4 regions of the Rhizobium sp. FG96 genome follow, and region 4 is predicted to be linked to each of the others. Evidence: predicted binding sites of a transcription regulator. Region 4 holds the regulator's gene; each other region holds the start of a gene.

Region 1 (7,132 bases), on a different contig from region 4:
GAACCGTATTCCAGGGTGCCGCGGACTTCGATCGTCTGGCTCGGCTGCACAAATGTTTGCTTCTCGTCGAGATAGACGACGACGATATTGTCGGGCCAGTCCGCGTCGGATGAGCAGAACGGGCAGAGCGACATCGGAATTTCGGTCAGCACGAAGAACGCAGCCTCAGCCTTCAGCGGCGGCGCCATGAAGCCGTGCATCGAAATCTCCTGGCCTGCCAGTGTTTTGACCTTGTTCGAGAATTCCAGGCCGAGCACACCGAATTTGCCGTAGAGCTCGTCGAAGCTGAGCGCTGTATCCGCCGCGTGCGACATTGACGCCGCAAAGGGCAGCAGTCCGGCGGCGGCCATGAATGCGCGCCGGTTGAGAAGCGGGGCCAAAGGCTTTTTCATGCCGATCTCCATCAAATGGGTTCCCGGCCGTGACAGCCGGGAACGTGATTGGCAAAGAGAGGGGGACGGTGTCCCCCGCGATGGATCAGTTGGTCTGCTTCGCGCCGAGCGCGAAGGCATCGGCCAGCACACGATAGACGTCGCTCTGTTCCATATAGCCCTTGAAGCCTTCGGCGCCGGGACCGGCCGCCTGCAGCACCACGTCGTCGACGGTGTGAGCGCCGGAAGCCTGGCTCTTCGGCAGGTTGCCCTGAACGAAGACGGCACCGGGAACGTCCTTGTAAGCTTCGTTGGCGACGAAGTCCTTCTTCTCGTTCTGAACAGCCGGCGTATAGGGATTGTCGAGCTTCGGACGGAAGGTTTCGTAATGATCCGGATAGTTCGATACGAACATCGCGAGACGCTTGGAAACGTCGATATTGTCAGGATAGCCGTCGTTGTTTGCGTCGACATAGTTGGTAAAGCCGCGACCAGCGACCTTCTCGCGCATGTCGGTGCCTTCAACGGTGTCGTCGACCGTGCCGACGATGGTGATGCCGTGCGTATGGTCGCCGGTGACGACGATCATCGTATCCGGGTTGCTGGCAGCAAATTCCTTGGCAACGCCGATTGCCTTGTCGAACTCGATCGTGTCGACGACAGCGCGCTCGTTGTCGAGCGGATGAGTCATCTTGTCGATATTCGCAGCTTCGACGACCAGAAAGAAACCTTCCTGGTTCTTCGACAGCGTATCGAGAGCGACCTTGGTCATCTCGACGAGACCCGGCTGTGCCGGGAACTTGCCGACAGTGCCCTTCTTCAGGAATTCACGGTCCAGCGTCGTATCCATATTGCCGGTGTGGAACAGGCCGAGGATCTTGCCGTCGTTGGCGCCGGCAGCTGCCGAAAGTTCCGTCTTGTCGGTCGCAAGCTTGTAGCCGGCGTCCTGGAACATCTTGACATAGTCTTTGTCGTCCTTGCGCTTCGAGCCCGCGGTTGCCTGCGGCAGGAAGTAGGCCGAGCCACCACCGAGAACGACATCCGGCTTGACGTCGAACAGCATGCCGGTGATTTCGGCCTTATCGTCGCGGCGGCGGGTATGGGAGACGACGGCAGCCGGCGTGGCGTCCTGGAGCTCCGAAGTGGTGACGATGCCGATCGACTTGGCGGTCTGGCGGCGCAGCGCTTCGCCGAGCGTTTCGACGCGCGGATCGTCGAGCGTATCGGGCGTACGGTCGGCGTAGACGCCGAGCGAGTTGATGGCGCCCTTATGGCCGCTCATGTAGGCCGACATCGTGTTGGCGCTGTCCGTCGTGATCGAATCCGTCGCCGAGGTGCCGATGAAGGCCATACGGTCGAGATCGTCCATGTTCAGGCGGCCATTGGCCTTACCTTCGGTCATGCCCTTGGACATGATGCGGGCAGCAGTGCGATGCGCAACGGAAAGACCATCGCCGATCAGGAAGATGACGTTCTTGGCCTTCGGCGCGGTGCCGGTGCCGTAGACGTTCCAGGTGACCGACTTCTTCTCGTCACCGGCCGAAACCTCGACCTTGTACTCGCCGGGCACAGCGATCGTCAGGCCGCGCAGGATGATGGCGGAACCGAGTGCCTTGTCTTCCTTACCCTTTTCCAGCTCTACAAACTTGGCCTCGCCCCCGAGAACCGTCTTGTAGTCCTGACCATTGACCGTGATCTTGATGTCTTCAGCCTTGACCTGCTTGCCGAGCTCGACCTTGAAATCGAACGGCGAGCCGGCGAGAATCGTCGCACGGTCAAGCGGATAGACGGTGGCCGCCTGTGCGGCACCGGCAAGAATCGTTGTGGCCGCCAGAGCGGCAAAAATCATACGCATGGAAAACCCCCGTTTTCGTTGCAGTCAATAAACAACGGGCCGGGGATAGCCGCCGGGGATGACATGTCGATGACATCGCTATGACAATCTGCCGCAGCCGCCGGGAGGCCGTTGGGCCAGCGCAAAAACCTTGACTCCTGTGGAAAACCTTTTAAGAGCAACGGCGGAAAAGGAATTATCCATGGTTCGCCGCGAACACGCCATTGCTGCATGCAATGACCGGGCACTGAGTGCCGGGATGGATATTGCCGTTCCGGTTTCTTCCAAAACCAAGGCCAAAACGACGACGAAAACCGTCTGACGTCTCTGGCCTGCCGCTCTCTCCCCGGCCCGGCTGGGGACAGGAAGTCGCGAGGATTTCGCGCCTTCCCCCCTCACCGGACAAGAGGAGAGAAGAGAAAGAGAGCTTAAAATGGGTTTCAAAGTAGCAATCGCGGGAGCAACCGGAAACGTCGGCCGGGAAATGCTCAACATTCTTTCCGAACGCGGCTTCCCCGCCGATGAAGTCGTGGCGCTCGCTTCCGCCCGCTCCCAGGGCACGGAAGTTTCCTACGGCGACCGCACGCTCAAGGTTTCCAACCTCGAAAACTACGATTTCTCCGACACCGACATCTGCCTGATGTCCGCCGGCGGCGACGTCTCGAAGAAGTGGTCGCCGAAGATTGGCCAGCAGGGCTGCGTCGTCATCGACAACTCCTCGGCCTGGCGCTACGACGCCGAAGTGCCGCTGATCGTGCCGGAAGTGAACCCCGACGCCATCTCGCTCTTCACCAAGAAGAACATCATTGCCAACCCGAATTGCTCGACCGCCCAGCTCGTCGTGGCCCTGAAGCCGCTGCATGACGCTGCCAAGATCAAGCGCGTGGTCGTCTCGACCTACCAGTCGGTTTCCGGCGCCGGCAAGGACGGCATGGACGAGCTCTTCAACCAGACGCGTGCCGTCTTCGTTGCCGATCCGATCGAGAACAAGAAGTTCACCAAGCGCATCGCCTTCAACGTCATCCCGCACATCGACGTGTTCATGGAAGACGGCTACACGAAGGAAGAGTGGAAGGTTCTGGCCGAGACCAAGAAGATGCTCGACCCGAAGATCAAGGTGACCTGCACCGCGGTTCGCGTCCCCGTCTTCATCGGTCATTCGGAATCGGTCAACATCGAGTTCGAAAACGAGATTACTGCCGACCAGGCCCGCGATATCCTGCGCGACGCCCCAGGCTGCCAGGTCATCGACAAGCATGAAAACGGCGGCTACATCACGCCTTACGAATCCGCCGGCGAAGACGCGACCTACATCTCGCGCATCCGCGAAGATGCGACTGTCGAGAACGGTCTCAACATGTGGGTCGTTTCCGACAACCTGCGCAAGGGCGCGGCTCTGAACGCCATTCAGATCGCCGAACTCCTGGTCAACCGCGGCCTCGTCAAGCCGCGCAAGCAGGCCGCCTGATACCGAATATTAACCATAGCTTGCTATCAGCCCCGCATGTCGTCAGACTTGCGGGGCTTTCCTTAACAGACAGACGGCTATCGCGCCGCAGACCGCCAATCTCGCTAAAAGGTGATCGTGACAAAATCACCCCCGGCTGGCATTCTGCCCGGCATTCCAGCGACTGCAGATCGAGATCGGGGTTTCTCATGCGCATGACAAAGTTCTTGGTGGCGGCCATCGCGGCGGTGGGCGCTTTCCATGTAGTTCCGGCAGCGGCCAATGCTGCGCAATGCGGCAACAACGGCGCCGGCTTCGATGCCTGGGTGCAGCAGTTCAAGCAGGAAGCTGCAGCGCAGGGCGTCAGCCAGTCGGTTCTCAACCGCGCCTTCGCCAACGTCGCCTACAATCGCCCGACAATTGCCGCCGACCGCGGCCAGAAGAGCTTCAAGCTCTCCTTCGACGCCTTCATGCAGAAGCGCGGCGGCGCAGCAATCATCTCCCGCGGCAAGGGCATGAAGCGCTCCAACCAGGCGCTCTTCACCTCGATCGAGCGCCGTTACGGCGTCCCCGCCGGCCCGCTGATCGCAATCTGGGGCATGGAAACCGGCTTCGGCAGCTATATGGGCACGCAGCACACCATGTCTGCGGTCTCGACGCTGGCCTATGACTGCCGCCGCTCCGACTATTTCACCGACCAGCTCTACGCTGCCCTTCAGCTCGTCTCCGAAGGCTATCTGAGCCCGCAGGCGCGTGGCGCGGCGCACGGCGAAATCGGCCAGACGCAGTTCCTGCCGCGCAATGTCGTCCGCTTCGGCGCCGATGGCGATGGCGATGGCCGCGTCGACATGGTCGGCTCGCGCGCCGACGCTCTCGCATCGACCGCAAACTTCCTAAAGGGTCACGGCTGGCGCGCCGGCGCAGGCTACCAGCCGGGCGAGCCGAACTTCGTCGCCATCCAGGGTTGGAATGCAGCAACGGTCTACCAGCAGGCAATCGCCTATATCGGTCAGCAGATCGACGGCCAATAAGCCGCGGCGACAGATTGATTGCAGACGAAATCGAAAGGCGCCTCATGGGCGCCTTTCTCATTTGGCTTCGGCTCGTGCCATCGGTTGCGGCACCAGTGAGCCCGCCACGACGCAATTGCGTCCGGAAGCCTTGGCGGCATAGAGCGCCATATCCGCCCGCTTGACCAGATCTTCGAAATGATGACCACCGCCGGCTTGCGTGCGACCGGCGCAGCCGAAGCTCGCGGTTACCACCAGGCTTTCTCCGCCCGGCAATATGATGACTGCACGCTCTATCGCCTCACGCACGGCTTCGGCAACGGCCGCCGCCTCATCCGGCGTCACATCAGGCAGCAGCGCAAGAAACTCTTCCCCGCCATGGCGCACCAGCAGATCGAACTGGCGGAAATTATGCTTGGCGACAGCCGCAACGTGGCGCAGCACGATATCGCCGACGTCATGACCATGGATATCGTTGATCTTCTTGAAATGATCGAGATCGAAGAGCACCACCGAGATCCATCGTGACCCGCTTTTGGCCTGCTCGAAGAGGGCAGCTGCAGCCGCCTCGAAGCCACGGCGGTTATAAAGCCCGGTCAGAAGATCCGTCTGCGCCGCACTGCGAAGCTCACCGACCAAAACCTCACGCTCCCGTGTCAGCCGCGAGATCATCCCGAGACCCTTGGTCGCCAATGTCGCGACAACGCCAGCAAGCAGCAGCAAGCCGCCGCAGAGCACAAAAACCAGCATCACATGCAGATGCGAGCGCTGCGCCAGCGTTTCGCCGGTGCGATGGATGTCCGCAGTCGCCTCGGTGATCTTCTCCTTGAGGAAAGCAATGCGGTCAGCCTGCGCCGCCGCCCAATCGTTGCGGACCTCCAGCGGAGGCCGCGCTTCGCGGGTCAGGATCGCATCGGTCACCGCGTCGGCACGAACCTGCTGCGGCAGTTTCATGTAATCAGTGATCGACGTGACGAGCGGGGACGTCGAGTGGAAGACCATATGGTCCATACCCTCGGCCTGCATCATCTTGCCCTGCACATAGAGGTCGCTGGAGCGCAGCGAATAGCCGTGCTCGCTCAGGTGACGCGTGCCGATGAATGTTAGCAGCCGCTCACCGTAATAGGTCAGCAGGATACCCATCAGCTCGTTCGATTTTTCCAACAAGACAGGATCCTGGATCAGCGGCGATAGCGCATCGACGACATCAAGCTGCTTCAGCGCTGCCTGCCAATAGACATAGCCCGGATCGCCCCCGGCATAATATCCGCGGTCGACAGCGGCGCGGATCGAAATGATACGGCTATAGGCAAGTGCGAGATCGGAGAGTTCGTTCTGGAGATTGCCATCGAGCATGCCTGCCGAGGGCAGGCTCATCTGGAATTTCCGGCGCTCCTCATCGAGCCGCGCGCGGCTCTGCTGCATGCTGACCGCATTGTCGGTACCGGGATGGGTGAGATACTGCCTGGTCGCAACGGTCTCGCCGAGGATCTCGTTCGCCGCGATCGAGCCACCGCGCGCCAGAACATCAGCGAAACGATAGTCTTTTTCCAGCGAAACATACTGGCGGAACGACGTGCGTACGACCAGAACGCCTTCGGCGATCATGAAGATGAAAGGCAGCAGGATGGCCGCGAGAATGATCTTGTTGGTCGTTTCGAACTTCATCGAAAGCCGCCGCAATCCGCAGGTTGAAGACGTGTTTCGATGAAATTCTAGCGGGATTCCCTAAAGAACCCATAAACCTATATGCGAAGGCCTATACGTCAGGGCGGATGAAATCGCGCGTTTCGGCATCCATGACCCACAATTCGCCGGTCGAGATGTCGAACCAAGCGCCGTGAAGGGCGATCTTGCCCTCTTTTTCCAGCGCCTTGACCTCGGGGAAGGTCCTGAGATTGTTGATCGAGTTGCGGATCGAGACACGCTCGAGCGCCGTCTGGCGCTCGGTCTGGGTCATAACGTCGTTGCTGCCGATCTGCTCGGCGGCATCCTTGACGAGCGACATCCAGCGGCCGATAAAATCGCCCGGCGAGAGCGGTTCTGAGCTCGGATCGAGTGCAGCGCGGATACCACCGCAACGGCCATGGCCGATGACGACGATATCGGTGACCTTGAGGGCCTGTACGGCAAATTCGAGGGCAGCCGAAGTCGCATGGAAATGCCCGTCCGGCTCATAGGGCGGCACGAGATTGGCGACGTTCCGGATGACGAAGAGCTCGCCCGGGCCGGCATCGAAGATCAACTCCGGAGCCGCGCGGGAGTCGCAGCAGGCGATGACGAGCGTGGTTGGGCTCTGCCCGTTTTCCGCAAGCGTCTTGTAGCGGTCGCGCGCATCGGCATAGCGCCCGCTCATGAAGTTGCGATAACCGTCGAGAAGTGATCCAGGAAAACGCTGCATGACATTTCGATTACCGCTTGGCGCGGGCAAGATCAACTGCTGCAGTGCAAAATGAGTCGTTGCTATTGC
Region 2 (7,132 bases), on a different contig from region 4:
GATCGGCCGTCAGCTCGCCATGGATGAAGCCGTCGTCATAGGCGCGCTCGGCGATGAAGGGCGAATGCTCGAAGACGCCGCCGAAGCGGGTGACGAATTCCTCCCGCGTGCTCATCAGATAGTCTCCGGCTTGTGATGCTCATGCCAGTGCCTGGCGATCTCGATGCGCTGCGGGACCCAGACCTTCTCGTGACCCAGCACATATTCCATAAAGCGCTTCAGCGCCGCGGCACGGCCGGGACGGCCCACGAGGCGGCAATGCAGGCCGACGGACATCATCTTCGGGCTGCCTTCCTTGCCTTCCTCGTAGAGCGTGTCGAAGGCGTCCTTCAGATAGGCGAAGAACTGGTCGCCGGAATTGAAGCCCTGCGGTGTGGCAAAACGCATGTCGTTGGTTTCGAGCGTATAGGGAATGATCAGGAACGGCTTGCCGTCCGCGCCCTTCACCCAATAGGGCAGATCATCGGCGTAAGAGTCCGACGAATAAAGGAAACCGCCCTCTTCCTGCACCAGCCGCAGCGTGTTGTCGGAGGGCTTCCCCTGGTACATGCCATAGGGGCGCTCGCCGGTCAGTTCGGTATGCAGGCGCACGGCTTCGAGAATGTGCTTGCGCTCCAGATCCTCGGGGAAATCCTTGTATTCTAGCCAGCGATAGCCGTGGCTGGCGATTTCCCAGCCGGCCTCCTTCATCGCCGCAACGGCTTCCGGATTGCGCGCCATGGCGAGCGTCACGCCATAGACTGTCGCCTGTATCTTCAGATCGGTGAACATCCGCCACAGCCGCCAGAAGCCGGCGCGCGAGCCATATTCGTAGATCGATTCCATGTTGAGATTGCGCTGGCCGGGCCAGGGCTGCGCACCGACGATCTCCGAAAGCAGGTTCTCCGAGGCCGGGTCGCCATCGAGGATCGAGCTTTCGCCGCCCTCTTCGTAGTTGATGACGAACTGCACGGCGGCATGCGCCCCGCCGGGCCATTTCGGATCGGGTGTGCTGCGGCCGTAGCCGACGAGATCGCGCGGATATGTATCGAATGCCATCAAATCACCTTCTCGAAGACAGGCGAAACGGTAGCACCCGGAGAGCGAAAGTCGAGCCGGAAATGTGCAAGAGACTTTCACGGAAATCGCGAAAGTCTCTCACGAAATCGCTCAGCTGAGGCCGATCGCCCTGAGGATCGCGACGCAGACGACGCCCGATGCCACCGCCGCCAGCATCGGCAGCCGAAGCGCGGCAAGCGCCGTCACCGCGCAGGCGATGGTCTCGGCGATGCCGGTCGCGAAGGCGGTCGGCGCCACGACCGCCATCAGAACCGCCGGCGGAATGGATTCGATCGCCTTGCGCCTGCTGCCTTCAAGCGAGACATGGCGAATGAGGATGAGACCGCTGATGCGCGTCAGGATGGTCGCCGCCGCCATCGCCAGGATCGCGAGCAGTGTGGAAAGATCGAGCGTCATGGCGTTACCTCGATGCGGCGCTTGCCGCTGAAGAGAGCGGTGACGAGACCGGCGAGCGCACCCGCAGCGATATACCAGACACCGGGAATGAAATGCTGGGTGAGCACGGCGGCCGCGCCGCTGGCGAGCAGCACCGCACCCGTCTCCGGCCCCTTCCAGAAGCCCATGACCAGCACGATGAAGACGGCGGGAAAGGCAAAGTCGAGGCCGAGCGTCACGGGATCGCCAAGGAACGCACCAAGCGTGGCGCCTGCCAGTCCCGAGATCACCCAGGCGAGATAGAAGGGTGTCGCCAGCCCCGCGAACCACGCAGGCGTCAGCCGCGCAACACCGGCCCGGAACTCCGCCATCGCCCAGATCTCGTCGGCAAGGAACAGCACGGAGAGATAGCGGGCGCGCGGCGGAAAGGCCTGCATCTTGGTGCCGATCGAGGCACCCATCAGCACGTGACGGATATTGACGAGCAGCGCCGCAAAACCCAGCCCCGCCCAGGAGGCCGGATGCGTCCAGATATCCATCGCCACGAATTGCGATCCGCCGGCAAAGACCAGCGCGCTCATCAGCCCGGTCTCGACGGGCGAGAGCCCCTTGGTGGCGGCCACCGCGCCGAAGACCAGCCCGATCGGGATGACGGCGGCGATCAGCGGCGCGATCGCCCGCATGCCGCCGGAAAATTCCGCCCAGAATTCATTCTTGTTCACGTTCAGAAACTCCGCTTGCTGCGGAGGTCATAGAGCCGCGCCGAAGCGGCGTCTTGAACGAAAGTGATTATCGGGCGCGGTACTGGCCGGGCGTTATCCCGGTGCGCGCCTTGAAGTGGCGGGTGAAATGCGCCTGGTCGGCAAAGCCGCATTCGAGCGCGATCTCGGCCGGCTGCTCGCCCGCCTGCAGCTTGCGCCGCGCGATCCGCACCCGGATGTCGGTGAGGAAGGCATGCGGCGTGATGTGGAATTCTTTGCGGAAGGCGCGGATCAGATGCGCGCGGCTGAGACCGGCAACGCCTGCGAGCTCCTCGAGCCCGATATCGGTCGCGTAGTTCTCCATCAGATAGTCGCGGGCCCGGCGCACTGCCGACCGCTCGTTGGTATCGACGGGCACGATGATCGAGCTGCCATGCTGGCGGAACATCGCGTCGAGCACCTGGAACATCGCCTGGCTGCTCTCCAGCGCCCCGCTGCCGATTTCGAGAATTTCATGCGCCTGCTGGAAGGCGGCCGCGAGCGTCGGATCGTGCAGGATCTGCTTACCGAAGGCGGGCGTGCCCTGAAAGCTCTTGCCGGTCACGTCTTCGAGGACTTCCCGGAACAGCGCCATGTCAGGATAGATCATCCGGTAGCGGTATCCGCCCTCGGTCGGCGCCCCGTCATGCGTCTCGCCGGGATTGATCAGATAGAGGTCGCCGGGGCCGGATGCCTCGCGCGTGCCGCGGATCGTGGCGATCTGGCTGCCGCTCTCGATGGCGCCGATGCTGAACGTATCATGCGCATGCGGCGCGAATTCGTGGGTCAGGAAGGTCGCGCTCAGGCATTCCATGCCGCCGAAACGGCGGTCGCGCCAGAAGCGCGTCGTCTCCGCGCCGGCAAGCGGCATGGCATCGGTTGCCTGTTCCTGCGAGATATTCTGCATCGCGCGGATATAGCACCAATCCGCGCCGGCTTCTTGAACAAAAGTGATCAGGCGATCTTGCGGGCGCTGACCTTGCCCATCGGGTGCAGCGAATGCACGCGGAAGGGACCGCCCATGCCCTCTTCCATCATCAGCGCGATGTTGGAGATCTGGATCGGATCGTTCAGCACCGGCTCGAAGATCGACCGCAGCGCCTGCTCGATGCGGGGCATGTCGACACAGTTGACCGGACCCGTGACCGGCATGTGGAAACGGAACTCGTCCATCACGTAAGGGTTGCCCCAGCGGTGCAGATTGGCGAATTGCGCCGCCGAGAGACCATCGGGATCGCTGCGCTCGATATCGGCTTCCGACAGAGGCGCGCGAAAGCGATCGAAATGCTGGACGATGGAAGATGCCAGATAGCGCACGTTCTCGCAGGGCAGCGTCGGCACCAGGCTGTAATAATTGCCGAGCCGGGCCACTTCGATGCGCGGCACGCTGAAAGGCTGGATCGTGCCGGAGAAACGCATCAACTCCCGCAAGAGTTGCGCTTCCGAAACATCCGCGGAAAGGTGGAACGGTGCTTTCAACACGCCATGAAATCCATAGCGGCGCGGAACTGCCGTGTGAAAGGCAATTTCGTGAATGCCGAGACCGCGAACGGCCGGCGGCTCCAGCATCTCGCCCGAAAAGACGTTACGGCCAAGCCAATTGGCCGCCACATGGCTGAGCGGATCGCTCGGCGAAGGCGTGAAGCAAATGGCATAACGCATGCGATTTCCTCCATCTGAGAGTGCAGTGCACGGCCGAATCCGGCACCGTCAATGCGCTAGCAGATAGGTGATTTGCATGACAGAATAACGAAATAAGCTCTGGACTAATTCACGTTTAGCGTGAAGCGGCCGTGATATGGCTGGAAAGCGCGAAACTATCCGGCAGGTCAAACCCTGCGGGCTGACCGGCAATTTCGCGAGTGACGCGTGCCGCCAGCCGGTGGGCGAGCCCGAAACTCACCTTGAAACCACCCGTCAGCGCATGGAGCCGGGGATGATCGGGATGGCGCCCCACCATCGGATCGCGATCGATCGCCTTCGGCCGCAACCCTGCCCAGCGTTCGACGACGGGCGCATCCGCCAACGCCGGCGCCATTTCGCGCGCCGCCGCAATCAACGGTTCCAGCTGGTCATCGGTGCCATAGGGATCGGCAAAGCTGTTCTCGCTGGTGCTGCCGATCGCGACATGGCCGCCTTCATGCGCCACGATATAGAGCCCGTCGCGGAAGATCACCGGAAGAGCTGGGTCGATATCGGCCTTCAGCAGCGCCGCCTGCCCCTTCACCGGTTGCCCGAGCGGTTGCGGTAGACCGGGATTGAAGTGCTGCAGGATCGGGAAGGATGCGTGCCCGGCCGCGATGATGCAGTGACCGAAATTGACTTCAGTACCATCAATCTCGGCGGCACCCGTCTCCATATCCAGCGAGCCAAGCGCCGCCATCTCGGCAATCCGCACATGCCGGGCCTGATCGAGAAATGCCTTGAGCGCCGAGACCAGCGATCGCGGCGCAACGCGGGCCGCCAGCGTGTCATGCACGAAGCCGCTCTCGCCCGCAGCTGGATCGATCCAGCCGCTGACGGCGGGTTGATCGGAAACATGCCAGTGAAACGCTCGTCCCTGCTGGTTCCAGTTGACCTCGGCATCGGCCGAATGCCGGAGCGCGATCGTCTTCAGATGCGGCTTCGGCAGCGGCATGATCCGGCCGGAGCGGCGGTAGCCTGCGGAAAGGCCGGTGGCGGATTCCAGTGCTGCGATCTCGGTTTCGAGGCTGAGCAGCGCGTCGAACTGGAACTGCTTCTTGGCATTCCACTTGTCCGGCATATGCGGCATCAGCACGCCCAGCAGGCCGCCGCTGGCGCCCCCGCCGATCCGCCCGGCATCGATCAACAGCGTGTCGATGCCCAGCCGCTCGGCATATACTGCCGCCCACAGGCCCATGATGCCGCCGCCGGCGATCAGCAGATCGGCGGATTGACCGGAGAGAAGCGCCGGACTATCGGCTTGTGGCATGACAGATATCGATCCCGATCAGATTGGCAGCAACAGCCAGCCGCTCGAATGGCGAGACGGCGATATGCCCTATTCGCAGGCCTTTGGCGATCACTTTTATTGCCAGACCGACGGCCGCCTCGAGTGCGGCCACGTCTTCCTTTCCGGCAACGGCCTGCCGGAGCGTTGGGCGGAACAGGACAATTTCCAGATCGGCGAGCTCGGCTTCGGCACCGGCCTGAACTTTGCCGAGACCTGGCGCCAGTGGAAGCTGCACCGCAGGGATGGCCAGCACCTGCATTTCATCTCCTTCGAGCTCTATCCGATGCAGCGCGACGAGATTGCCCGCGCGCTGTCGCACTGGCCGGAGATCGACGCCGAGCGCGACGGGCTGACCGCCGCCTGGCCCGATAGCCCGCAAGGCATCGTTAGTCTCGCTCTCGATCCGCAGACCCGCCTCAGCGTCGTCTGCGGTGCGGCACTCGATGGCGTCAGGGCCGCCGAACCGCGCTTTGACGCCTGGTATCTCGATGGCTTCGCCCCGTCGCGCAACGGCGACATGTGGTCGGAAGAGCTGATGCGTCTTGTCTGCGACAAGACCGTTCCCGGCGGCAGCTTCGCCACCTATGCCGCGGCCGGCTTCGTCCGGCGTAATCTCGTTGCGGCAGGCTTTGCCGTCGAGCGGCGAAAGGGCTTTGCTGGAAAGCGCGAAATGCTCTGCGGCCCGAAGGCCCTATAGGCCGGAGCGGCCCGGCAATGGCTCGCTCTTGCCGAGCCACAGCTGGATCTTCTCTTCCAGCAGCTCGGGGCTGATCGGCTTCGACATGTAGTCGTCCATGCCGGCATCGAGGCAGAGCTCGCGGTCGCTTTCCAGCGCATGCGCCGTGACGCCGATAATCGGCACGCGATGCCCCTGCCCGCGTTCGCGCGAGCGGATCGCCCGTGTCGCATCATGACCGTTCATCACCGGCATCGACACATCCATCATGATGATGCGCGGCGAATGCGCCTCCCAGGCATTGACCGCTTCCTGGCCGTTATTGACGACGAGGAAGCTCAGGCCCGTGCCCTGCAGGATCTGCGTGAAGACGATCTGGTTGACCTCGTTATCCTCGGCCACCAGCACGTCGATGAAATCGGCCTTGCGGCGCGGCGCTTCGATTTCCGGCTCTTCCGGCTCCGGCGGCTTGGCGGCGAGCTCGGCCTGCAGCCGGGCAAGCTCGGCTTCCGACGCCTGCTTGACGCGCTTGGCCCTGACAACCTCGACGATCGTGCCGCGCAGCAGATTGGCGCGCGCCGGCTTCATCAGATGCGCCTGGCCGTTCAGCGCCGCGAATTCCTTTTCCGAACCCGATATGTCCATCGAGGTCAGGAAGATGATCGGCAGGTTTTCGAAACGCCGGTCGGCGCGCAGCTTGCGCGCCACTTCGGCGCCGTTCATCTGCGGCATGTGATAGTCGAGCACCAGCGCATCGACCTCGACGCCCACCTGATGTGCCGCTTCGAGAATGGCGATCCCGGTCGCGCCGCTTTCCGCCGCCACGCCGTCGAAACCCCAGAGCGTCAGCTGTTCGCTGAGAATGCTGCGGTTCACGTCGTTGTCGTCGATGACGAGGATGCGCGCGCCGCGCACATTGACCGGCAGCGGCTTCGGATCGAGCTTGGCCGCCGCCACCGCGAACGGCAGGTTGACGGTGAAGACGGTTCCGCGCCCCGGTTCACTCTCCGCATGGATATAGCCGCCGAAGAGATCGACGAGACCGGCGGTGATCGCCAGTCCAAGGCCCGTTCCTTCGTGACGCCGCGTCGAGGAGGAATCGACCTGCGAGAACTTGTCGAACACCGATTGCAGCTTGTCGGTCGGGATGCCGATACCGGTATCCTCGATCCTGAGTTCCACCATGATCTCGCCGTCCGATCCCTGGCGGAAGCCGATATCGACGAAGACATGGCCCTTTTCTGTGAATTTGACGGCGTTGCCGACGAGATTGGTGACGATCTGCCGGAAGCGCCCGGCATCGCCGAT
Region 3 (7,132 bases), 190 kb from region 4:
GCGTCATTGCTTCCAGCTGGTCGTGGGTGACGTAGATCGACGTCGTGCCGAGACGGCGCTGCAGGCGCTTGATCTCGCCGCGCATGGAGACGCGCAGCTTCGCATCGAGGTTCGACAGCGGTTCATCGAAGAGGAAGACGGCGGGCTTGCGGACGATGGCGCGGCCCATGGCAACGCGCTGGCGCTGTCCGCCGGAAAGAGCCTTCGGCTTGCGCTCGAGATACTGCTCGATCTGCAGCATGCGGGCGGCTTCGGCGACGCGGGCATCGATCTCCGCCCGCGGCGTCCCGCGGTTCTTCAGGCCGTATTCGAGATTCTGGCGCACCGACATATGCGGATAGAGCGCGTAATTCTGGAACACCATGGCGATATCGCGGTCAGCCGGCTCGACATTGTTGACGACGCGGCTGCCGATCTTCACCTGTCCTTCGGAGATGCTCTCGAGACCGGCGATCATGCGCAGCAGCGTGGACTTGCCACAGCCGGACGGGCCGACGAGGACGATGAACTCGCCATCGCGGATGTTGATGCCGACATCCGAGACGGCCTTGACGCCGCCCTGATAGATCTTGCCGACGCCTTCTACATCGATAGAGGCCATTGTCACTTCTCCGTTTCGACCAGGCCTTTGACGAAAAGGCGCTGCATGACGATGATGATGAGGACCGGCGGCAGGGCGGCGAGAATGACGCCCGCCATGACGAGGTTCCATTGGGTGTCGCCGTCCAGTACCGAGGCCAGGCGCTTGATGCCCATGACCGCGGTGTAATAGCCGGGATCGGTGGTGATCAGCATCGGCCAGAGATACTGGTTCCAGCCATAGATGAAGAGGATGATGAACAGCGCCGCGATATTGGTGCGCGACAGCGGCAGCAGGATATCCCTGAAGAATTTCATGGCTCCTGCGCCATCGACGCGGGCCGCTTCCATCAACTCTTCCGGGATCGTCAGGAAAAACTGGCGGAACAGGAAGGTTGCCGTCGCCGAGGCGATCAGCGGGATGACGAGGCCCGGATAGGAATTCAGCATGCCGAGATCGGCGACAACCTTGTAGGTCGGCAGGATGCGGACTTCGACCGGCAGCATCAGCGTCAGGAAGATGATCCAGAAAGCGACCATGCGCAGCGGGAAGCGGAAGTAGACGATCGCAAAGGCGGAGATGATCGAGATGGCGATCTTGCCGACGGCGATCAGTACCGCCATCAGCAGGCTGTTTGCCAGCATCAGCACGAAAGGCGGCGCACCGGCCACCGAATTGCCGGCGCTCAGCAGCTGGTCGAAATTGGCAACCAGCTGATCGCCCGGAAGCAACGGCGTGAGGCCGCTCATGAAGTCGGTCGGACCATGGGTGGCTGCGATGAAGGCGAGGTAGACGGGGAAGACCACCGTGACGACGCCGACGATCAGGATGAAGTGCGTGAGGACGTTCAGAAAGGGGCGGTTCTCGATCATCGCTCGGGCCTCAATACTGTACTTTTTTCTCGATCCAGCGGAACTGGACGACGGTGAGGACGACGACGATCAACATCAGCACGACGGACTGCGCGGCCGAAGGACCAAGGTTCAGGCCGACGAAGCCATCGGCATAGACCTTGTAAACAAGCGTGTTCGTTGACTGCGACGGGCCGCCTGAGGTCGTGGAGTCGATGATCGGGAAGGTGTCGAACAGCGCATAGGTGACGTTGATGACGGCCAGGAAGAAGGTCGTCGGCGAAATCAGCGGGAAGACCACCGTCCAGAAACGCTTGAACGGACCGGCGCCATCGATCGACGCGGCCTCGATCACCGACTGTGGGACAGACTGCAGGCCGGCGACGAAGAAGAGGAAATTGTAGGAAATCTGCTTCCATGCCGAGGCGATGACGATGAGGATCATTGCGTCATTGCCATCGAGGCGATGGTTCCAGTCATAGCCGAACTGGCGAAGGATATAGGGCAGAATGCCGATGCTGGGGTTGAACATGAACCACCAGAGGAGACCGGCGGCCGCAGGCGCCACCGCATAAGGCCAAACGAGCAGCGTCGTATAGATGCGTCCGCTCTTCAGCACGCGATTGACGCAGACGGCGAAGAGCAGCGACACGCCCATCGACAGAACCGTGACGGAGACCGAGAAGGTCAGCGTCACCCACAGCGCGTTCATGTAATCGCTGCTGCCGAAGAGCTTCGTGTAGTTGGCGAACCAGACGAAGGTCGTCTTCATGCCGAATGGATCTTCGCGCAGGAATGACTGGCGAAAGGCCTGGAAAGCCGGCCAGATGAAGAAGACCAACGTGACTGCGAGCTGCGGCGCCAGAAGGAAATATGGCAGGACGCGGTTCGAGAAGATTGTGCGCTTTGTCTGCATGGCTCGCCCGATATGGAAAGGCCCTCCCCGGAGCGGGGAGGGCTTGGCTTCAGCCTCGAAAGCTTAGTTCGAGTTTGCTTCTTCGAATTCGCGCAGGATGGCGTTGCCTTCCTTGACGGCTTCGTCGAGCGCCTGCTGGGCGGTCTGCTTGCCAGACAGCACGGTTTCGAACTGCTGGTCGATGACGTCACGGATCTGCGTCAGGTTGCCGAAACGAACGCCCTTGGAGTTGTCGGACGGCGTGCCGCGCAGGATCTGCTTCAGGCCAACGTCGGAGCCCGGGTTCTTTTCGTAGTAACCCTGCGACTTGCCGAGGTCGTAAGCAGCAGTGGTGATCGGCAGGTAGCCAGAGAACTGGTGCCAATCAGCCTGAACTTCCGGCTGGCTGAGGTAGGTGTAGAACTTGGCAACGCCCTTGTAGACTTCCGGTTTCTGGCCGTTCAGCGTCCAGAGCGTCGCGCCGCCGATGATCGAGTTCTTCGGATCCTTGGTGACGTCGTCGTAGTAGGGCAGCGTCGAGAAGCCGACCTGGAAGGCCTTGGCGTTGTTGATGACGCCAGCGCGCGAGCCCGAGGAGCCCATGTAGATGGCGCATTCCTGCGAGTAGAACTTCGGAGCTGCATCGGGGCCGCCGCCCGGGCCGCCGTACTGGAAGTAACCGGCATCCTGCCACTTCTTCAGGTCGGTCCAGAGACGAGCCTGGTTCGGGCCGTTGAAGCTGAGCTCAGCCTTGGTGCCGCCGAAGCCGTTCTGCAGCGTGCCGTAGGGCAGGTCGTGGATGGCCGAGAAGTTCTCGAGGCCGAGCCAGGTTGCAGCGTAGGTGATGGTGAAGCCGCACTTGGCAGCGCCGGAATCGACGATCTTCTTCGAGAATTCTGCCAGTTCGGCATAGGTCTTCGGAGCGACTTCCGGATCAAGGCCAGCCTTCTTGAAGACGTCCTTGTTGTAGTAGAGGATCGGCGTCGAGGAGTTGAACGGGAAGGAGAGGATGTTGCCTTCCGGGTCGGAATAGTAGCCGACGACGGGAGCGATGAACTTCGACGGATCCCACGGCTCGCCTTCATCGGCCATCAGCTTGTAGACCGGATAAACGGCGCCCTTGGCGGCCATCATCGTGCCGGTGCCGACTTCGAAGACCTGAACGATAGCCGGCTGCTGACCTGCACGGAAAGCAGCGATAGCGGCCGTCAGGGTTTCCGGATAGGTGCCCTTGAAGACCGGGGTAACGTGGTATTCGGTCTGGCTGTCGTTGAACTTCTGAACGATCTGCTCGAGCTTCTGGCCGAGCTCGCCGCCCATGGCGTGCCACCAGGTGATTTCGGTTGCGGCAAAGGATGCCGACGAAGACAATACGACCGCAGCGGCGGCCAGAGAAAACGTCTTGAACATGGATAAGCCCTCTCCACCAGTTATTGGGGTGAGGAAGCCAATAGAGGCCTTCCGTGACGTCTCCTTTACATTTGTATGACAGAAAAATTACAAATGCACGCCTATGCAAGACCGCTAAAAGGCATTGGGGAAATGCCGGGGCAGCCGGCCCGGAAGCACTGCAACGATATCGTAGCGCTGCGACAGCAGGTGGTTGTTCACCTGACGGGCGAGCCAGAGATCGCTCGCATCGCGAATGCGTTTCTGAGCCGCATAAGAAACTGCATCGACCGCGACCCGCTCGTCACGCCGTGCCTTGACCTCTACGAAAACGGCAAGATCGCCCTTTCGGGCAATGATATCGATCTCGCCAAGCTTGGTGCGATAACGGAAAGCGGCGATGCGGTAGCCCTTCATCAGCAGATAGAGCGCCGCCACATATTCGGAAAAATGTCCGCGGCGGAGCGCCTTCTGTCTTCTGACGCTCGTGCCGCTATCGGTCATCAGGCGCCCTTCATGTCGAGGAGGCGCTGATAGAGTTCCTTGCGCGGCAGACCGGTGAGCCGCGCCGCCTCGGCCGCCGCTTTTGCCGTTGGCATGGTGCCGGAGAGATCGGCAAGGATCGCGTCGACATCAGCAGCGTCAGCCGGTTTTTCCTCCGGCGGCGCAACGACGAGGACGATTTCGCCTTTCACATTATCGTTCTCGGTATAATAGGCGGCGAGATCGGCAAGCGTGCCGCGGCGAAACTCCTCGTAGGTCTTCGTCAGCTCGCGGCAGACGGAAGCCATGCGATCGCCGCCGAGCACGTCGGCGGCCGCCGAAAGCGTCGCGCCGATGCGGTGGGGCGATTCAAAGAAGAGTAGCGTAGCGGGGGTCGTCGCGAGCTCGCCGAGCCGGTCACGCCGCGCCTTGTCCTTGGCAGGAAGAAACCCGGCAAAGAGGAAGGCGTCATTCGGAAGACCTGAACCGACGAGTGCTGCGAGCGGTGCCGAGGCGCCGGGTATCGGGATGACGCGGTATCCACTGTCGATCGCCGTCTGCGCCAGCCGGTAACCGGGATCGGAAACCAGCGGCGTTCCGGCATCGGAAACGAGCGCCACGGACTTTCCGGCCTCCAGCGCCTGCAGCAGGCGCGGCCCGGCCTCGTCGGCATTATGTTCGTGATAGGCGAAAGGGCGGTTCTGAATGCCGTAGCGATCGAGCAGCACGCGAGTGACGCGCGTATCCTCGCAGGCGAGCACATCGGCACCGGCAAGCGTTTCGAGCGCGCGAAGCGTGATATCGCCGAGATTGCCGATCGGCGTCGCGACCAGATAGAGCGCGGCCTCGAGCGGGCGCGCGGGTATGCTGACATTATGCAGGCGGTAGGTGCGATGCTTGCCGCCCTCGCCCGCCGTCTCTTCATTGCTCAATTTCAAAGGCCCTCTCTGGCGTCGGCCCTTTATGCGCGCAGGCTTCGTTCGCGGCAAGGGTTCGGATTTCTGTGAGCATCATCGTGTAAAACCACCTTTGCAGCCGCGCAAAGCCTTGCACCCCTTGCAATGCCCGGCAAAGTTCTGCCATTTTGCCCGTCCACTCCTCCGGCCATGGAGCCGGAAAGGCATTTTCTGGCGCGCCTGCGCGCCCGGACAGTCACGGTCGAAAGCGGTAGCATCCCATGCGTATTACTATTGAGCGTTCCAATCTCCTGAAGTCGCTGAACCACGTTCACCGCGTCGTCGAACGCCGGAACACGATCCCGATCCTGTCCAACATCCTGCTGCGTGCCGACGGCCAGAACCTCGACATGAAGGCGACCGACCTCGATCTCGAAGTCACGGAAGCGACGCCCGCCAATGTCGAACAGGCCGGCGCGACCACCGTTCCCGCCCATCTTCTTTACGACATCGTCCGCAAGCTGCCCGACGGCTCGGAAGTTCTGCTTGCGACATCGACGGATGGCGGCTCGATGACCGTGCAGTCCGGCCGCTCGAAATTCTCGCTGCAGTGCCTGCCGCAATCCGACTTCCCGGATCTGACCGCCGGCACCTTCACGCATTCCTTCAAGCTGAAGGCAACGGATCTCAAGATGCTGATCGATCGCACCCAGTTTGCGATCTCGACCGAAGAGACCCGCTATTACCTGAACGGCATCTTCTTCCACACGATCGAGAGCGAAGGCGACCTGAAGCTGCGCGCCGTTGCGACCGACGGTCACCGTCTCGCCCGCGCCGACGTCAAGGCGCCGTCGGGCTCCGAGGGAATGCCGGGCATCATCATTCCGCGCAAGACCGTTGGCGAGTTGCAGAAGCTGGTCGACAATCCCGAGGCGATGGTCACCGTCGAAGTTTCCGACGCCAAGATTCGCCTCAGCATCGGCTCGATCGTCATGACCTCGAAGCTGATCGACGGCACGTTCCCCGATTATCAGCGCGTCATCCCGACCGGCAACGACAAGGAAATGCGCGTCGATTGCACGACGTTCGCGCAGGCTGTCGACCGCGTCTCGACCATTTCTTCCGAGCGCGGCCGTGCCGTGAAGCTGGCGCTTTCCGAAGGACAGCTGCTGCTCACCGTCAACAACCCGGACTCCGGCAGCGCGACGGAAGAAGTCGCAGTCGGATACGACACGGACGCGATGGAAATCGGCTTCAACGCCAAATATCTGCTCGACATCACTGCGCAGCTTTCCGGCGATCAGGCCGTGTTTCTGCTGGCCGATGCCGGTTCGCCGACGCTCATTCGCGACACGGCCGGCGATGATGCACTCTACGTTCTGATGCCGATGCGCGTGTAAACGCGCGTCGCATTTGGCGGGCAAAGTTTTCAGATTGCGACGTTTGGTCTTGTTTTACTGCTGGATGATTGCAATTAGATAGCCAGCGGTTTGTTGCTTGACGAGGAGGATGGCATGGCGTTGCGGCTGAAAGAACGGCTCGGCAAAAAGTTCGATGAGGAAATTCGCTTCTTCAAGGGCATGATGCAGGGGCCGAAAACCGTCGGCTCCATCGTCCCTACCTCCTCGATTACTGCCAAGAAGATGGCGAGCGTCATCAACCTCAATTCCGGACTGCCGGTGCTTGAGCTTGGACCGGGAACGGGCGCCATAACCAAGGCCATTCTCGGACGCGGCGTAAAGCCGGAGCGGCTGGTCGCCGTCGAATATTCGACGGACTTCTACAATCACCTCGTCCGCCTCTACCCCGGCGTCCACTTCATCAACGGCGACGCCTTCGATCTCGATACGACGCTTGGCGCACTGAAGGGACAGACCTTCGATTCCGTCGTTTCGGCCGTGCCGCTTCTGAACTTCCCGATGCAGGCGCGCATCGCGCTGCTCGAAAGCCTGCTCGACCGCATGCCGGCCGGCCGGCCGGTGGTGCAGATTTCCTACGGTCCGGTTTCGCCGATCATCGCCCGGCCGGAGCGCTATCA
Region 4 (7,132 bases):
AGTGCTGAACTGACCGTCACTCGGCCGGCTGCAGTTCGGCCGGTTCGAAGCGGTAGGTCGTCGAGCAGAACTCGCAGGTGACCGCGATTTCGCCATTCTCCTGGCTCGCTTTGATCTCGTCTGCCGAGAAGCCCTTCAGCACGCCCTTGATCTTGTCGCGCGAACAGCTGCAGCGGTCGAAGACCTCCTTGGCGTCATAGACGCGCACGCCGCGCTCGTGGAAGAGGCGGAAGAGCAGACGCTCGGTTCCGACCTGCGGGTCGGTCAGCTCGTCGGCATCGATGGTTTCCACCATCGTGCGTGCCTCAGTCCAGGAATCGTCTTCCTTCAGCGGCTGGCCGCTCTCGTCGCCATCGCCACCGTGCAGATCCTGCTGGCGCATGCGCTCAGGCGCTTCCGGCAGGAACTGGGCGACGAGGCCGCCTGCCCGCCAGCGATGGCGCGGCTTGCCGCTGTCGTCACGGTCGAGCAGTTCGGCCGCAGCGAGACGAACCCGCGTCGGGATCTGCTCGGACTGACGAAAATAGGTGCCGGCAATCTCTTCCAGCGAGGCGCCGTCGAGCGCGACGATGCCCTGATAGGGCTGGCTGAACTTGCCCTGGTCGATCGTGAAGGCGAGCACGCCCCTGCCGAGCAGCTGTTCGGGCTCGGTCTGGCCGGCGGCGATCGCTTCGTCGAGCAGCGCCTGATCGAAGCGCGCATAGGCGCGCACATTCTCAGGCGTCGAGAAATCGGCGACGAGTAGATCGACCGGGCCATCGCCCTTCGTCTGGACGGTGAACTTGCCGTCGAATTTCAGCGACGTGCCGAGCAGCACCGTCAGCACGATCACTTCGGCGAGAAGGCGGGCAACGGGTGCGGGATAGTGGTGGCGCTCCAGGATGGCGTCCAGCATCGGGCCGAGCTGGACGGCGCGGCCGCGCACATCCAGACCTTCAACCTGAAACGGGACAACATGATCATCACCGGCGAAATCGAACTCGCCAAGAGCGGCTGCAGCTTCTGCCATGGTCTTACTCCTAGTATTCAGAGCGGCAGACCAAGGCGTCTCTCCGCTCGCGCGGCCACGAGGCCGTCAGGCCGGATGTGGCGTCCAGTATGGTTCAGATCGCGCCCAGGCACCATGCAAGAATCGACTTCTGCGCATGAAGACGGTTTTCCGCTTCATCGAAGACCACGGATTGCGGGCCATCGATCACTTCGTCCGTGACTTCCTCACCACGATGGGCGGGCAGGCAATGCATGAACAATGCATCCTTGCCGGCCTTTGCCATCAAAGCCTGATTGACCTGATAGGGCTGGAAGACGTTGTGACCGCGAGCCCGATGTTCCTGATTCATGGAGACCCAGGTATCGGTTACCACGCAATCGGCGCCTTCGACCGCACGGTCGGCATCATGGCTGAGCAGGATTTCGGCGCCCTCATTGCGGGCCCAGTTCAGATAGTGATCCTTCGGCTCGGAACCAAGGGGTACGGCCATGTTCATGCGATAGCCGAAACGGGCAGCGCCTTCGACCAGCGAATGCAGCACATTGTTGCCGTCACCCGTCCAGGCGATCGTCTTGCCCTTGATCGGGCCGCGATGCTCTTCGAAGGTCATGATATCGGCCATGATCTGGCACGGATGCGTATCGTCGGTCAGCGCGTTGATGACCGGCACGGTAGCATGCTCGGCAAGCTCGAGCATGCGGTGGTGCTCGGTGGTGCGGATCATGATCGCATCGACATAGCGCGACAGGACCTTCGCGGTGTCGCCGATCGTCTCGGCGCGGCCGAGCTGCATTTCGGTGCCCGAGAGGAACAGTGTCTCGCCGCCGAGCTGGCGCATGCCGACATCGAAGGAGACGCGGGTACGTGTGGACGGCTTTTCGAAGATCATCGCCAGCATCTTGCCGGCGAGCGGCTTGTCGCCGGCGCCTGCCTTGAAAGCCTGCTTGCGCGAGATCGCATCATTCATGATGACGCGCAGATCGGCGGAGCTGACCGCCGAGAGATCGAGGAAGTGTTTGGGGGAAGCCATGTCGTCCTTACCTGTTTGCCTCGTAAGGCATCTATCCGTTCAAGCCGTCTTCTTGGCCTTGGCTGCGCGAATGCTCTCAGCGGCCTGCTCGATGCGTACGAGGCCTTCGCGGGCTTCTTCCGCAGTCACCACCAGAGGCGGCAGGAGACGGATGACGTTATCGCCCGCCGGGACACCCAGCAGATGCGCGCCGCGGATCGCAGCCAGGAGTTCGCTCGAGGGAACGGCGGCCTTGATGCCGAGCAGCAGGCCTTCGCCGCGGATATCCTCGATCACGTCAGGATAGCGATCCTTCAGCGACGCCAGGCCCTGGCGGAAGACCAGCGACACGTCGCGGACGTGCTGCAGGAAGCCATCGGCGAGCACGATATCGAGAACGGCACTGCCAACGGCCATGGCAAGCGGATTGCCGCCATAGGTCGAGCCGTGCGTGCCGGCCTTCATGCCGGAGGCCGCCTCAGCCGTCGCAAGGCAGGCGCCGAGCGGGAAACCGCCGCCGATGCCCTTGGCAACAGCCATGATGTCGGGGCTAACGCCGGACCATTCATAAGCGAAGAACTTGCCGGTACGGCCAACGCCGGTCTGCACTTCGTCGAGGATCAGCAGCAGGCCATGCTCATCGCAGAGCTGGCGCAGCGCCTTCATGAACTCGACGGTCGCCGGGCGGATACCACCCTCACCCTGTACGGGCTCGATCAGAATGCCTGCCGTTGCGTCGGTGATCGCCGCGCGGACGGCTTCGACATCGCCGAAAGGCACCTGGTCGAAACCGGGGGTCTTCGGACCGAAGCCTTCGAGATACTTCTCCTGGCCGCCGGCGGCGATCGTCGCCAGCGTACGGCCATGGAAGGCGCCTTCGAAGGTGATGATATGGAAGCGCTCCGGATGGCCCTTCGAATACTGGTAGCGGCGCGCGGTCTTGATCGCGCATTCCAGGGCTTCCGCACCCGAGTTGGTGAAGAACACCTTGTCGGCGAAAGTCGCTTCCGTCAGCCTCGTCGCGAGCTTTTCCTGGCCTGGGATCTCGTAGATGTTGGAGAGGTGCCAGACCTTCTCGGCCTGCGCCTTCAGGGCATCGACAACATGCGGATGGCTGTGGCCGACAGCGGTCACGGCAACGCCCGCGCCAAAATCCAGATATCGCTCGCCGGTCTCGGTAATCAGCCAGACGCCCTCACCTCGCTCGAACCGCAGAGGGGCACGAGAATAGGTATCATATAGCGGCGCGGCTTCAGCCATGGCGCGGTCTCCTGTCAGCGTTATGGGCAACCGGACTCCGGCTAAAAAACCAGGTCCGAAAAATTAAAAATGCCGCCTCTCGGCGGCGCTGTGCACTATTTACTTTTCGCACTGCAATGTCAACAAAACTACGGCTTTCGTGGCTTCTGGGTGACGCTCAAGCGATGTCGCGTTTCATCAACAGCTAATGTTGCAGAAATGACTCTGTGGGGAAGCAAGTTGGGGAAAACTTGAAATTCGATTCATCCGGATTCCCGCGACTCTTGTCACGGAGTCAGCCTCACACTAGGTTAAAACTCAATTACTAGACTGCATGCGGCGGAACTAGTCACCAAAATTAGTCAAGCGTTTCTTGTGTCGGATTCATCCGGGGCAAACGGTGAAGGATTCTGCCTTCACAACGCTTAAACGGCGGAGACACAGGGCATGAACTGGACAGACGAGCGGGTCGAGAAACTCAAGAAACTGTGGTCCGAAGGGTTGAGCGCGAGCCAGATCGCGGCGCAACTTGGAGGCGTAAGCCGGAATGCCGTTATCGGCAAGGTTCACCGTCTGGCACTGCCGGGCCGTGCCAAGGCCGGCGGCAATGCGACGGCGGCACGGGCTCCGAAGCGCACGACTTCGGCACCGCGCGCTCCGAACTACGCATCGCGCATGACGACCCGCACCGTTGCCCGCCCGCAGGGCGCAACGATGCTGAAGGAAGAGATCGAAATCGACGTCATGGAGGAGATGGAATATCGTCCGGCTTCCAACGTTGTCGTGCCGATCTCCCGCCGTCTCGGCCTGACGGAACTGACCGAGCGCACCTGCAAGTGGCCGGTCGGCGATCCGCTGAAGGACGATTTCCATTTCTGCGGCTGCGAAAGCCCGGATTCTTCGCCCTACTGCACCTATCACCAGCGCCTGGCTTACCAGCCGGTCAATGATCGCCGCAGGGCCGCAGCCCGGGCAAACTGAGCCGGGTAAAGACAAACGAAAAACGGGCCTTTCGGCCCGTTTTTTTGTATCTGCATGTCAGGAGGCCGTAGCCTCCTTGATCACTCAGGCTTCCATGGAATAACCGGCACCGCGGACGGTGCGGATGACATCCTGCATGTTCGAGAAGTTGAGCGCCTTGCGCAGGCGACCGACATGGACGTCGACGGTACGCTCGTCGACATAGATGTCGTGACCCCAGACGCCGTCGAGCAGTTGCGAGCGCGAGAAGACGCGGCCCGGCGACGACATAAGGAACTCCAGGAGGCGGAACTCGGTCGGTCCGAGACGGACTTCGCGGGTCTTGCGGTGAACGCGGTGCGTTTCGCGGTCGAGTTCGATATCGCCGCACTTCAGCACGGTCGAGAGAACTTCCGGCTTGGCGCGGCGCAGCATCGCCTTGACGCGGGCAACGAGCTCGGGCGTCGAGAACGGCTTCACGACATAGTCGTCCGCGCCGGTCGACAGGCCGCGAACGCGCTCGCTTTCCTCGCCGCGCGCCGTCAGCATGATGATCGGCAGACGCTCGGTCTCCGGGCGCATGCGCAGCCGGCGGCAGAGCTCGATGCCTGATACGCCAGGCAGCATCCAATCGAGGATAAGAAGGTCCGGCGTGCGCTCCTGAAGGCGGATTTCCGCCTCGTCGCCGCGCAGGATGGTATCGACTTCGAAACCTTCGGCTTCGAGATTGTAGCGAAGAAGCACGCTCAGTGCTTCTTCGTCTTCAACGACTGCAACTCTCGGGATCATTCTATTCTGTCTCCTGAGGCCCGGTCCGGATGATTATTCCGTTACCGCGCCGACGGTGTTGGCGGTGTCGTCCTTCGGACGCTCGCCTTCCGGCTGAGCGCCGGTCGCCATGTAGTAGATGGTTTCAGCAATGTTGGTGGCGTGGTCGCCGATGCGCTCGATGTTCTTGGCGCAGAAGAGCAGGTGCGTGCAGCTGGTGATGTTGCGCGGATCTTCCATCATGTAGGTCAGGAGCTCGCGGAACAGCGACGTGTACATCGCGTCGATTTCCTCGTCGCGCTCGCGGATCGACTTCGCCTTGTCGGCAGCGCGCGTCGTGTAGACGTCGAGCACCTCCTTCAGCTGGACGAGCGCGAGCTCGGAGAGATGCTCCAGGCCACGGGCGAGCTTGCGCGGAACGCCGGTGCTCTGCACGGCGATGACGCGCTTTGCGGTGTTCTTGCCGAGGTCGCCGACGCGCTCGAGGTCTGCGGCAATGCGGATCGAACCCATGATCTCGCGCAGGTCCGACGCCATCGGCTGGCGGCGGGCGATGGTGACGATCGCCTTGTCGTTGATCTCGCGCTCGGCGTGATCGAGGATCACGTCGTCGGAGATGACCTTCTGCGCCAGCGCCGCGTCGCCGTTGACGAGGGCGCGGACAGCGTCGGAAACCATCTGCTCGGCCAGGCCGCCCATTTCGGAAATGCGGCGCGAGAGGAACTTCAGGTCTTCGTCATACGCAGAAAAAATATGTGTCGATGCCATGGGGAAAGTCCTTGAGTGTCTATCGGGGGTCGTGACGCCAAAGATCAGCCGAAGCGGCCCATGATGTAATCCTGGGTGCGCGGATCGTCCGGATTGGTGAACATCTTGTCGGTGTCGTTCTCCTCGACGAGGTTGCCGAGGTGGAACATGGCCGTGCGCTGCGAAACGCGGGCGGCCTGCTGCATGGAGTGCGTGACGATGACGATCGTGTAGGCTTCGCGCAGCTCGTGGATCAGTTCCTCGACCTTTGCCGTGGCGATCGGATCGAGTGCCGAGCACGGCTCGTCCATCAGGATGACTTCAGGCGAGACTGCAACGGCGCGGGCGATGCAGAGGCGCTGCTGCTGACCGCCGGAGAGGCCGGTGCCGGATTCATGAACGCGGTCCTTGACCTCGTTCCAGAGGCCGGCGCGCTGCAGGCTGGTCTCGACGATCTGGTCCATGTCGGCCTTGGTCTTAGCGAGACCATGGATGCGCGGGCCGTAAGCGACGTTCTCATAGATCGACTTCGGGAACGGGTTCGGCTTCTGGAACACCATGCCGACGCGGGCGCGCAGTTCGACGACGTCGATATCCGGATCGTAGATATCGTCGCCATCGAGCGTGATCTTACCGGTGACGCGGCAATTGTCGATCGTGTCGTTCATGCGGTTCAGGCTGCGCAGGAAGGTGGACTTGCCGCAGCCGGACGGGCCGATGAGCGCCGTGACGGTGTTTTCGCGGATGTTCAGCTTGACGTCGAAGAGGGCGCGCTTTTCGCCGTAATAGACGGAAACGTCCTGGCCGATCATCTTGTAGGGAATGCTGTTCATTTTCTGGTCCAGAGCCTTTTCAACTGCTGCTTCGGTCAACATGTTCATTGTTTCTACTCCGTTTACCAGCGGCGCTCAAAGCGACGGCGCAAGAGGATGGCTCCGAGGTTCATGACGATCAGGAACAGGAGGAGGACGATAATGGCACCCGACGTACGTTCCACGAAGGCGCGTTCGGCTTCGTTGGCCCACATGTAGACCTGGACTGGGAGGGCGGTGGACGGGTCGAGAGGCGTGGCCGGTGCATTGGCGACGAAGGCGACCATGCCGATCAGCAAGAGCGGCGCGGTTTCGCCGAGCGCGTGCGCCAGGCCGATGATGGTGCCGGTCAGGATGCCCGGCATGGCGAGCGGCAGCACATGGTGGAACACCATCTGCATCTTCGAGGCGCCGAGACCGAGAGCGGCCGCGCGGATCGACGGCGGGACGGCGCGAAGAGCCGCACGCGTCGCGATGATGATCGTCGGCAGCGTCATCAGCGTGAGCACCAGACCGCCGACCAGCGAGGCCGAGCGCGGCATGCCCATGAAGTTGATGAACACTGAGAGACCGAGCAGACCGTAGACGATCGAGGGAACCGCAGCC

The links. Region 4 encodes PhoB, which activates phosphate uptake and scavenging genes when phosphate is short. Its sites were predicted from a motif close to TGTCATNNANCTGTCAT; they were not measured.
Region 1: ACODR6_RS10310 (alkaline phosphatase) is a predicted target of PhoB. The motif match lies at 2,285-2,301, and genes of this name have one in related genera.
Region 2: ACODR6_RS16350 (DUF1045 domain-containing protein) is a predicted target of PhoB. The motif match lies at 3,913-3,929, and genes of this name have one in related genera.
Region 3: ugpB (sn-glycerol-3-phosphate ABC transporter substrate-binding protein UgpB) is a predicted target of PhoB. The motif match lies at 3,812-3,828, and genes of this name have one in related genera.

What each region holds. Positions count from the first base shown of each region.
Region 1 covers NZ_JBMDIL010000004.1:380,843-387,974, forward strand. The annotation lists gene ACODR6_RS10305 (hypothetical protein) at 1-404, opposite strand, end outside; gene ACODR6_RS10310 (alkaline phosphatase) at 478-2,226, opposite strand; partial or broken gene ACODR6_RS10315 (hypothetical protein) at 2,338-2,527, shown strand; gene ACODR6_RS10320 (aspartate-semialdehyde dehydrogenase) at 2,639-3,673, shown strand; gene ACODR6_RS10325 (lytic murein transglycosylase) at 3,862-4,683, shown strand; gene ACODR6_RS10330 (GGDEF domain-containing protein) at 4,741-6,330, opposite strand; gene ACODR6_RS10335 (carbonic anhydrase) at 6,422-7,063, opposite strand; gene pdxY (pyridoxal kinase PdxY) at 7,126-7,132, opposite strand, start outside.
Region 2 covers NZ_JBMDIL010000007.1:249,146-256,277, forward strand. The annotation lists gene uraD (2-oxo-4-hydroxy-4-carboxy-5-ureidoimidazoline decarboxylase) at 1-115, opposite strand, end outside; gene puuE (allantoinase PuuE) at 115-1,038, opposite strand; gene ACODR6_RS16335 (AzlD family protein) at 1,150-1,455, opposite strand; gene ACODR6_RS16340 (AzlC family ABC transporter permease) at 1,452-2,117, opposite strand; gene ACODR6_RS16345 (AraC family transcriptional regulator) at 2,224-3,081, opposite strand; gene ACODR6_RS16350 (DUF1045 domain-containing protein) at 3,129-3,836, opposite strand; gene ACODR6_RS16355 (NAD(P)/FAD-dependent oxidoreductase) at 3,952-5,127, opposite strand; gene mnmC2 (tRNA (5-methylaminomethyl-2-thiouridine)(34)-methyltransferase MnmC2) at 5,126-5,845, shown strand; gene ACODR6_RS16365 (response regulator) at 5,840-7,132, opposite strand, start outside.
Region 3 covers NZ_JBMDIL010000006.1:197,917-205,048, reverse strand. The annotation lists gene ACODR6_RS14075 (sn-glycerol-3-phosphate import ATP-binding protein UgpC) at 1-601, opposite strand, end outside; gene ugpE (sn-glycerol-3-phosphate ABC transporter permease UgpE) at 604-1,452, opposite strand; gene ugpA (sn-glycerol-3-phosphate ABC transporter permease UgpA) at 1,463-2,347, opposite strand; gene ugpB (sn-glycerol-3-phosphate ABC transporter substrate-binding protein UgpB) at 2,411-3,736, opposite strand; gene ACODR6_RS14055 (YraN family protein) at 3,851-4,219, opposite strand; gene rsmI (16S rRNA (cytidine(1402)-2'-O)-methyltransferase) at 4,219-5,130, opposite strand; gene ACODR6_RS14045 (hypothetical protein) at 5,120-5,281, opposite strand; gene dnaN (DNA polymerase III subunit beta) at 5,376-6,494, shown strand; gene pmtA (phospholipid N-methyltransferase PmtA) at 6,609-7,132, shown strand, end outside.
Region 4 covers NZ_JBMDIL010000006.1:386,757-393,888, reverse strand. The annotation lists gene apaG (Co2+/Mg2+ efflux protein ApaG) at 1-13, shown strand, start outside; gene ACODR6_RS15005 (Hsp33 family molecular chaperone) at 17-1,009, opposite strand; gene argF (ornithine carbamoyltransferase) at 1,104-2,021, opposite strand; gene ACODR6_RS14995 (aspartate aminotransferase family protein) at 2,061-3,260, opposite strand; gene ACODR6_RS14990 (GcrA family cell cycle regulator) at 3,687-4,220, shown strand; gene phoB (phosphate regulon transcriptional regulator PhoB) at 4,305-4,988, opposite strand; gene phoU (phosphate signaling complex protein PhoU) at 5,022-5,735, opposite strand; gene pstB (phosphate ABC transporter ATP-binding protein PstB) at 5,780-6,595, opposite strand; gene pstA (phosphate ABC transporter permease PstA) at 6,610-7,132, opposite strand, start outside.